2 regions of the Kitasatospora sp. NPDC058063 genome follow, and region 2 is predicted to be linked to the other one. Evidence: riboswitches for the same ligand, from Rfam matches in the RefSeq annotation. Region 2 holds a riboswitch; the other holds the start of a gene.

Region 1 (4,722 bases), on a different contig from region 2:
CCGGTTGCCGCCAGGGCGAGAAGTAGGACGACCAGCGCCGCCAATGGGTGGCGCCGTCGTGCGGAGAGCTTTTTCACGGAATAACCCCGGTGTCAGGATCTGGTCGACTGGTGGGTGCACCCGGCGGCCGGTCTGGCCGGCACGAGGCTGCCTGTCTAGGGCTGCGCGCGCGGTCGGTCGGTGGGAGCGTCGGCACCGGCAGAAGCGGCCCGTCGCCGGTGAGGGCGGGGGCCGCAGCCGGTGGCCAGCGACCTGATCAGCTGGTTACTTGATCAGGTAGATGGTCGCGAACAGGCCGATCCACACGACGTCGACGAAGTGCCAGTAGTACGACACGACGATCGCCGCGGTGGCCTGCTCGTGCGTGAAGCGCTTGGCTGCGTACGTCCGTCCCAGGACCAGCAGGAAGGCGATCAGACCACCCGTCACGTGCAGCCCGTGGAAGCCGGTGGTCAGGTAGAACACCGTGCCGTACGGGTCGGAGGACAGCGACAGGCCGTCCTTCTTGACCAGCTCGGTGTACTCGAAGACCTGGCCGCCGATGAAGACCGCGCCCATGGCGAACGTGAGGATGAACCACGCCCGGAGCTTCTTCACGTCACCGCGCTCGGCAGCGAACACGCCGAGCTGGCAGGTGAGCGAGGAGAGCACCAGGATCGTGGTGTTGACCGAGGAGAAGGGCACGTTGAGGGCGTGGGCCTTCTCGGTCCAGAACTCCGGCCCCTTGACGGAGCGGAGCGTGAAGTACATCGCGAAGAGGGCCGCGAAGAACATCAACTCGGAACTGAGCCAGACGATCGTTCCGACGCTGACCATGTTCGGCCGGTTGACCGATCCGTGCGCGTGCCCGGTTTCTACTGCTGTTGCTGTCGCCACGACGGACATTATGTCGGTCCCTTATTCCGTCTTCACGTCGGGGGGTGTCCCTCGGAGTGTCCGGTGCGTGCGGTATGCCCCCTTGAGGGGTGCCGGGGTGCCCGGACGGGGGTTGAGCAGCGGCGTGTCCCTTTTCTGATGGTTCCTCGGAGGGGCCCGCGACCCCGTTGCCCGGCGCGTCGCTGCACGGTCGGAGCAGCCGCGGGAGGTAAGGGGACGGGCCCGGGGTCGGCCGTACGGGTGGACTGGACGGGATCGGGTGACGGGCCGTCCTCCGGGCGGGTGAGCCCGGGGCGCGGCGGCTCGGGACGGATCGTGCGCGAGGGGGACTCGGCGGACGGTGATCGGGAGTAGCATCCGGATCAGGCGAACGTGGTCCGGATCACACTTGAGGGAGCAGGGTCCATGGCGTACACGACCGATGAGACGCTCACCGTCCTCGTCTACAGCGACGACCGCAACACCCGCGAGCAGGTGCTGACGGCGCTCGGCCGTCGGCCCGCCGAGGATCTTCCGGAACTGTCCTACCTGGAGTGCGCGACCACCCCCGCGGTGCTCAAGGCACTGGAGAAGGGGGGCGTGGACCTCTGCGTGCTGGACGGCGAGGCCGTTCCGGCCGGGGGGCTGGGGCTCGGCCGCCAGCTCAAGGACGAGATCTACGGCTGCCCGCCGGTGCTGGTGCTGATCGGCCGGCCGCAGGACTCCTGGCTCGCCGCCTGGAGCCGGGCGGACGCCGCCATCTCCCGCCCGGTGGAGCCGGTGGCGCTGGCCGGGGCGGTCGCCACCCTGCTGCGGGCGCGGCTGGCGAAGCGGACTCCGGCCGTCCGCTGAATTCCCCCCCGGCAACTGGAAAAGAGGGGGGTAGAAGCGGCCGCTTCGCTCGATAGGCTGGCTCCATCCGTACGGACGTCCCCCCGGAGCGGGGAACCGACAAACAGCTGGAGTCAGCCATGGTGAACGTGAACCCTGCGAACGGCGGTAGCGACCCCGCGCAGGTGATCCGCACCTGGCCGGACCTCCTGGCGGCGCTGTTGCAGGGGGAGGACCTCGACCGCGCGTCCACCGCGTGGGCGATGGACCGGATCATGAGCGGCGAGGCGTCCCCCGTGCAGGTGGCCGGGTTCATGATCGCTCTGCGGGCCAAGGGCGAGTCGGTCGAGGAGATCGCCGGCCTGGTCGACGCGATGTACGAGCACGCCGAGCCGCTGGAGATCCCCGGACCGGCGGTGGACATCGTCGGCACCGGCGGGGACCGGGCGAAGACCGTCAACATCTCCACCATGTCGGCGATCGTCGCGGCGGCCGCCGGCGCCAAGGTGGTCAAGCACGGCAACCGGTCGGCCTCCTCCGCCAGCGGCTCCTCGGACGTGCTGGAGAAGCTCGGGGTGGCGCTGGACCTCTCCTCGCAGCGGGTCGCCGAGGTGGCCGAGGAGGTCGGTCTCACCTTCTGCTTCGCGGCCAAGTTCCACCCCTCGATGCGGCACGCCGCCACCGCGCGGCGCGACCTCGGGGTGCCGACCTCCTTCAACATCCTCGGCCCGCTCACCAACCCGGCCAGGGTCACCGCGCACGCCATCGGCTGCTTCGACACCCGGCTGGCCGGGCTGATCGCCGGGGTGCTGGCCGAACGGGGCGCGACGGCGCTGGTCTTCCGCGGCGACGACGGGCTGGACGAGCTGACCATCACCACCACCTCGCAGGTCTGGCTGGTGCGCGACGGGGTGGTCACCGAGACCACCTTCGACCCGCGGGACGTCGGCATCGAACTGGTCGGCATCGAAGCGCTGCGCGGGGCGGACGCCTCGTACAACGCCGAGGTCGCGCGGCGGCTGCTGGCGGGGGAGCACGGGCCGGTGCGGGACGCCGTCCTGCTGAACACGGCGGCGGCGCTGGTCGCGCTGGACCTCGGCGAGGCGCCGCTCGCCGAGCAGCTGGCGGCCGGCATGGAGCGGGCCGCGGAGGCGATCGACTCCGGTGCCGCGCAGGACCTGCTGCGACGCTGGTCGGAGGCCACCAGCCGGATCTGAGGCGGTAGTTGGGGAGCCCGTGCCGGAACGCCGGCACGGGCTCCCGTGCTGTCCGGATGCTGGATGCCCGTTTGACCACCCGATGGACGCGGCCTAGAGTCTTCGCCAGGTCATGAGTGACAGCGCGAAGCCCCAGCTGGCTGTCCGGCAACCCTCCGTCCGTGGCGGGGTGCCCTGGGTGAGGACCGGGTCGTCACGGCAAGCCGTCCGTGCGACAAGCGCGGACGCCGGACGAGCAGCACTCCCGGGGTCCCTCACCCCTGAAGGAGTGCATCCTCATGTCCGCTCTCGCCATCACCGAGACCTGCGCCCCGCTCGCCGTCCTCGGCGCCGACGTCCAGGTCCCGCTCGCCAACGGTGAGAAGGTCGGCTACGCGGCGCTGGACTACGCGGCCAGCTCCCCGGCGCTCCAGCGGGTGTGGGACGACGTCGCCGCCTACGCGCCGTACTACGGCAGCGTCCACCGCGGGGCCGGGTACCTCTCCCAGCTGTCCACCGACCTGTTCGAGCAGAGCCGCCGCACCGTCGGCGAGTTCCTCGACCTGCGCGAGGGCGACCAGGTGGTCTTCACCCGGGCCACCACCGACTCGCTCAACCTGCTGGCCGCGGCCGTTCCGGCCGGCACCCGGGTGTTCGCCTTCGAGACCGAGCACCACGCCTCGCTGCTGCCCTGGGCGCACGCCGGACTGGATGTCACCTACCTGCGGGCGCCGCGCTCCCGGGCCGAGGCGGTGGCCGCGCTCGACGCCGCCCTCGCCGGGGCGCCCGAGGGCCCCAAGCTGCTCTGCGTCACCGGCGCCTCCAACGTGACCGGCGAGCTGTGGCCGGTCGCCGAGCTGACCCGGACCGCGCACCGGCACGGCGCCCGGGTGGTGCTGGACGCCGCCCAGCTGGCGCCGCACCACCGGGTCTCGGTCCGCGAGCTGGACGTCGACTGGATCGCCTTCTCCGGCCACAAGATCTACGCGCCGTTCGGCGCCGGGGTGCTGGCCGGCCGGGCGGACTGGCTGGACGCGGCCGAGCCGTACCTGGCCGGCGGCGGGGCGACCCGGACGGTGGCCCGGGAGAGCGACGGCTCGGTGGCCGTGCAGTGGCACACCGGCCCGGCCCGGCACGAGGCCGGCTCGCCGAACGTCATCGGCGCCTACGCGATCGCCTCGGCCTGCCGGGCCCTGACCGAGGCCGGCTTCGACGCGCTGGAGGCCCGCGAGCAGCAGCTGATCGCCCGGCTGACCGCGGGGCTGGCGCAGATTCCGCAGGTCAAGGTGCTGAACCTGTTCGGCTCCGACTCCGCCCGGGTCGGCGTGCTGTCCTTCGTCGTCCGGGGCTGGAACAGCTCGCACTTCTCGGCCGCGCTGTCCGCCGAGTACGGCATCGGGGTGCGTGACGGCCTGTTCTGTGCCCACCCGCTGGTGCGCACGCTGCTCGGGGACGAGGACGTCGCCCCGTCCGAGTGCGGGGCGCCGGAGTCCTCGCTGCCGGGCGAGCGCAGCCTGAACGCGATCCGGGTGAGCTTCGGCGCCGGGACGCCGGACGAGCACGTCGACCGCTTCCTGACCGCCGTCCGGGAGCTGGTCACGGACGGGGCGGCCTGGAACTACCGCAACGAGGGCGGGCGCTGCGTCGCGACCGTGCAGATCGACCGGGGCCGTCGCGAGGGCTGAGCGCTACTCGTCCAGGCCCAGGGCGAAGGCGGCTTCCAGGTCGTGCTGGGAGTAGGTGCGGAAGGCGATCTGGGTCTCGGTGTGGGCCACGCCCGGGACCTTGTTGAGCCGGCCCGGAATGACCTCGGCCAGGTCGTCGTGCCGGCGCACCCGCA
Region 2 (4,722 bases):
ACCTTGCGCCACCGCCAGGCGTACGTGCGCACCGTCGTCATCGCGGTGCCCGGCGGCTCCTCGCCCCACAGGGCGTCGATCAGGTCGGTGGCGCTCGCGCCGTGGCCGGGCCGCAGCAGCAGCACCGCCAGCATCGCCTGCTGCTGGGGGCTGCCCACCTTCAGCGCGGTCGCGCCGCGCTGCGCTCTCATCAGTCCCAGCACCGAGAACCGGAAATCATCCATCCCTGCACCTGCCCGCCTCATGTGCTCGCCCCCGTCCGCGCACGTGCCGCCCCCCGATTCGATGAGCCCCTATCAACCCACGGCACCCCGCGGGATGTCGAGGGATCATCGACCCGGTGGTGATCCGGCGTTGATCGGCCGTGACCACAATCGACGGTGTGGCGCCCGCAGTCGGCCCGGCCCCGACCGCCGGACCCGCCACGTCCCCGGTCGCCCGGCCGCCGTCCGGCCGACCACCACGGCTCTCGGAGGCGGACCCCCCATGAACACCGACCTGCTCCACCGGCTGCTCGACGTCGACCCGGCCGCCGGACCGGTCGACCTGCTCCACCGCGCCCGGGGCGAGCGCCACCTCCCGTACCTGGTGCTCGCCGCACTCGCCCGGGACGGCGTCCGGATGGGCCAGCACGCCCGCGCCGAGCTGCAGCGCGCCCGCGACCGGGCCGAGTGCTACGCGGGCGTCGCGCGCGACCTCGCCGACGCCACCGGGGTCCGTCCGGTCCGTGACCTGCCACTGGCCGGCTACTACCCGCCCGACCTGCCCCGGCCGCTGGCCGAACTCGTCCTCGTCAGCCCCACCGAGGCCACGCTCTGGCAGGCCGTCAACCGGCTGGTCACCGATCACCCGGTGGAGTCCGTGGAGGTCACCCTGCTCGGCGAGCGGCCCCGGCACACCGCCGTCACCCTGCGCTGGCCGGGCGAGGACCCGCTGCTGGACCCGTGGTACCAGGTACGGGTCGCCACCGCCGCGCTCACCGGCGACCTCGCCTCCGTCCCGGTCCGCCCCTACCTGGCCGCCGACGACCACGTGGAATGCCTGATCGCCCTCGCCGAGGAGGGGCTCGGGCGCGCCTTCCTCGCGGGCGATGTGATCGACGTGGCCCAGCTCGCCGGGCAGCCCTTCGACCCCGTCGAGACCGCCGCGGTGGTCGCCGCCTACCGGCTCGCCCCGGAGGCCGCGGCCCTCCTCGACCTCGCCGCCGAACACGTGCCGCTCGGCTCCCTGCGGGACGTGCGCACCGTCCTGGAGGCCGAGGTCGCCCCCGAACGGCGCCGCCGCCGCGGCCGCCACCACCCGCTCCGGCCGCGCCACGGCACCCTGCTGCGCCGCACCGTCATCCGGCACCGGTGGGACGAGGCCCTGCTGCTCCCGGCCGGCGACGCGACCCTGCTGCTCACCCCGGTCGCCGACTACCTGCTCGGCCCCGAGGGCACCCGGCCGACGGCCTCCGAACGCGCCGCCGCCCTCGCTGCCCTGAGCGACTGGGACGCCACCGCCCCCGGCGGCCCGGACCGGGCCCCGTGCACCGGCCTGCCGGAGCCGCGCCACCGCTGAGCGGGCCCGCGGGCGGCGGCCGGGGGCGGGGGTCGGGGTGGGGGTCGGAGGTGGGGGGGCTTGCCGAGCGGCCCGGGAAGTCTTGTATCGTTCCTGGCGAATCATCCAGAGGGGTGGAGGGACCGGCCCTACGAAGCCCCGGCAACTCCCCGTTCGACCCGGCGTCCGAAGTACGCGCCGTGCCGTCCGGGGGCAGTGCCAACTCCGGCCTGTCGCCACTGTGGCGCGGGAAAGATGAGGAGACACGGTGCTCTCTGTGCTGTCCTTCGCCCGGGCGCTTCCCGCCCCGGCGCTTTCGCGTACCCGTCTCGTGCCCGGCGCAGGCAATCGGCCGTTTCCCCCGGCCCGTCCTCGCTGACCACACCCCCCGGCTCCCCGCCAGGAGCCGCCGTGAGCAGCGACCGTCCGCTGCTCCGGGCCCCGAGACTGGAGTACCCCCACATGGAGAACACGAGCGGCGTCGGCGTGCTCGACAAGGTCACCTCGATCCTCGGCACCCTGGAGGCCGGCCCCGCCACGCTGGGCGGCCTGGTCGCCGCCACCGGCATGGCGCGGCCCACCGCCCACCGGCTGGCGGTCGCACTTGAACACCACCGCCTGGTCAGCCGGGACACCCAGGGCCGGTTCATGCTCGGCCCGCGGCTCGGCGAGCTCGCGACGGCGGCCGGCGAGGACCGGCTGCTGGCCGCGGCCGGCTCGGTCCTCTCCCAGCTGCGCGACATCACCGGGGAGAGCGCCCAGCTCTACCGACGGCAGGGCGAGGTGCGGATCTGCGTGGCCGCCGCCGAGCGCCTCACCGGCCTGCGCGACACCGTTCCGGTGGGCGTCACCCTCCCCATGAAGGTCGGCGCCGCCGCCCAGATCCTGCTCGCCTGGGAGGAGCCCGAACGGCTCCACCGCGGACTGCAGGGCGCCCGCTTCACCGCCACCGCGCTGAGCGGCGTACGGCGCCGGGGCTGGGCCCAGTCGGTCGGCGAGCGCGAACTCGGGGTCGCCTCCGTCTCCGCGCCGGTCCGCGGCCAGTCCAACCGGGTGGTCGCCGCCGTCACGGTGTCCGGGCCGATCGAACGCCTCACCCGGCACCCCGGCGCCCAGCTCTCCCAGGCCGTGGTGGAGGCCGCGCACCGGCTCACCGAGGCGCTGCGCCACCCCTGAGCGGGGCCCCGCCCGCGTCGGGCCCCGGCCGCATCGGGGCCCTGACACGGGCGGGGCCGTCTGCCCCGGGCTCAGGCCCGGGGCAGCAGCACGGCGCGGGAGGGACGGGGGATCCGGCTGATCACCGAGCCGATCAGGGTGCCGATCGACACCCCGAAGACCGCCGACACGGCCGTCAGCACCGACTGCGCGCCGTTCCCGACCTCGATCTGCGCGGTGTGCAGCAGGCCGAAGGAGCCCGGTACCACGATCCAGAACGCCGGGAGGTAGAGCACCTGCCAGAGCGGACCGCCGGGCAGCCAGTGCACCAGGGTGGCCGCGGCCGCGGCGGTGACCGCGCCGGCCAGGCCGCCGACCGCCGCGCCGTGCGCCGACCCCACCACCACCTGGACCGTGACGCTGACCGCGATCACCACGACGATCCACGGGACGGCCGAGGGCGGGGTGTTCACGCTGACCACCACGCCGGCCACCGCGAGCGCCAGCCCCAGCGCGATCACCCACCAGCTGGGCCTGGCGACCTGCACGTCGGCCAGCGCGGCGGCCGGCACGCCGGCCGCCGTCGCGGCCGCGGCCACCCCGGCGAGGAACAGCGCCAGCTGCACCGCACCGGACACCAGCCGGGCCGTACCCGCGCTGGCCGCACCCGCGGCGATCTCCGACAGCCCGGTGACGAGCAGTCCGCCCGGCAGCAGGATCGCCAGCGTGGCCACGATGGTCCGCAGCGGGCCCTCCAGCAGCCCGGCCCGGGCGAGCGAGAGGACCAGCAGCGCGACCAGGAAGCCGGCGGTGACGGGCAGCAGCGGCCGCAGGTACGGCAGCCGCCGGGCGAGCACGGTCAGTCCGACGACGATCAGCGAGCCGAGCCCGGCCGCCAGCACATTCGCCGCCACCGGCTGGAGGAAGAGGCAGACCCCCACCCCGACCGGCAGCGCCCCGAGGTCCGACACCCACGCGGGCCGGCGGGCCGGGGCCCGCCGGATCCCGTCCAGCTCGGCGAGCGCCCGGGGCCCGTCGAGCTCGCCCGCCCGCAGCCGGTGCACCAGGTGGAGGACGTCGGCCGTCTGCTCGAACCGCAGCGCGGTGCCGACCGGCTGGAACCGGGTGGCGTCGTCCGGCCCCAGCGCGACGAAGAGCCCGTTGGTCAGGGCGGCGACCCGTACCTCCGGCGCCCCCAACGCCCGCCCCAGCCAGTGGAGCTCCTCTTCGACGTCATGGACGGGCAGGCCGCCGCCCAGCAGGGCTTCGCCCAGTTCGAGGAGCAGACGGCGGAGCGGGTCGGGCGGGGCGTCGGTGCCCCGGACCGGGGGAGACTTGCTTGGCATGGCAGGTATCGTCCCATCCCGCCCGAATCGGTCCGACTCTGCCCCGGTCTGATCGGTTCTGCTCACCGTCCGCCCGTGACACCGCCGGGCGCTGTCACGGGCGGACGGTGAGCACCAGCTTCCCCGTGACCCGGCCGGTCTCGCCCTCGGCGTGGGCCTTGGCAGCCTCGGCGAGCGGGTAGGTGCCGGAGACGTGGACGCGCAGCTGCCCGGACTCGGCGAGGGCGGCGATCGCGGCCATCCCGGCCCGGTCGTGCTCGACCAGCAGGGTCTTCGCCGTCACGCCCAACTCGGCGGCACGCTCGGCCAGTCCGTCGAGGTCGTGGGGCAGGATCGACACCAGGACGCCGCCGGGCCGGAGCGTCTCCAGGGAGCGCAGCCGGTACTCCCCGCCCAGCGGGTCGAGGACCACGTCGACGTCCCGGGCCTCCTGCACGAAGTCGGCGGTGCGGTAGTCGATCACCTCGTCCGCGCCCAGGCCCCGGACGAAGTCGTGCTTGGCGGCGGACGCGGTGCCGATGACGTACGCGCCGCGCGCCTTGGCGATCTGCACGGCGACGTGCCCCACGCCGCCGGCCGCCGCGTGCACCAGGACCCGCTGCCCCGGCCGGACCCCGGCAGTGTCGACGAGGGCCTGCCAGGCGGTGAGCGCCACCAGCGGGAGCGCGCCCGCCTCGACGTG

What was found. Region 2 has a riboswitch for S-adenosylmethionine ahead of ACFVUY_RS08940 (IclR family transcriptional regulator). Riboswitches for the same ligand answer to the same signal wherever they lie in the genome.
Region 1: linked by a shared signal. The riboswitch ahead of ACFVUY_RS12020 (aminotransferase class V-fold PLP-dependent enzyme) and the one ahead of ACFVUY_RS08940 (IclR family transcriptional regulator) in region 2 are both predicted to bind S-adenosylmethionine.

Annotation. Positions count from the first base shown of each region.
Region 1 covers NZ_JBHVSD010000006.1:68,107-72,828, reverse strand. The annotation lists gene ACFVUY_RS12040 (c-type cytochrome) at 1-77, opposite strand, end outside; gene ACFVUY_RS12035 (heme-copper oxidase subunit III) at 265-885, opposite strand; gene ACFVUY_RS12030 (hypothetical protein) at 1,282-1,707, shown strand; gene trpD (anthranilate phosphoribosyltransferase) at 1,827-2,903, shown strand; SAM riboswitch class IV at 3,012-3,130, shown strand; gene ACFVUY_RS12020 (aminotransferase class V-fold PLP-dependent enzyme) at 3,182-4,567, shown strand; gene ACFVUY_RS12015 (Lrp/AsnC family transcriptional regulator) at 4,571-4,722, opposite strand, start outside.
Region 2 covers NZ_JBHVSD010000004.1:198,292-203,013, reverse strand. The annotation lists gene ACFVUY_RS08950 (BTAD domain-containing putative transcriptional regulator) at 1-224, opposite strand, end outside; gene ACFVUY_RS08945 (hypothetical protein) at 487-1,560, shown strand; SAM riboswitch class I at 1,659-1,801, shown strand; gene ACFVUY_RS08940 (IclR family transcriptional regulator) at 2,002-2,715, shown strand; gene ACFVUY_RS08935 (threonine/serine exporter family protein) at 2,787-4,040, opposite strand; gene ACFVUY_RS08930 (NADP-dependent oxidoreductase) at 4,135-4,722, opposite strand, start outside.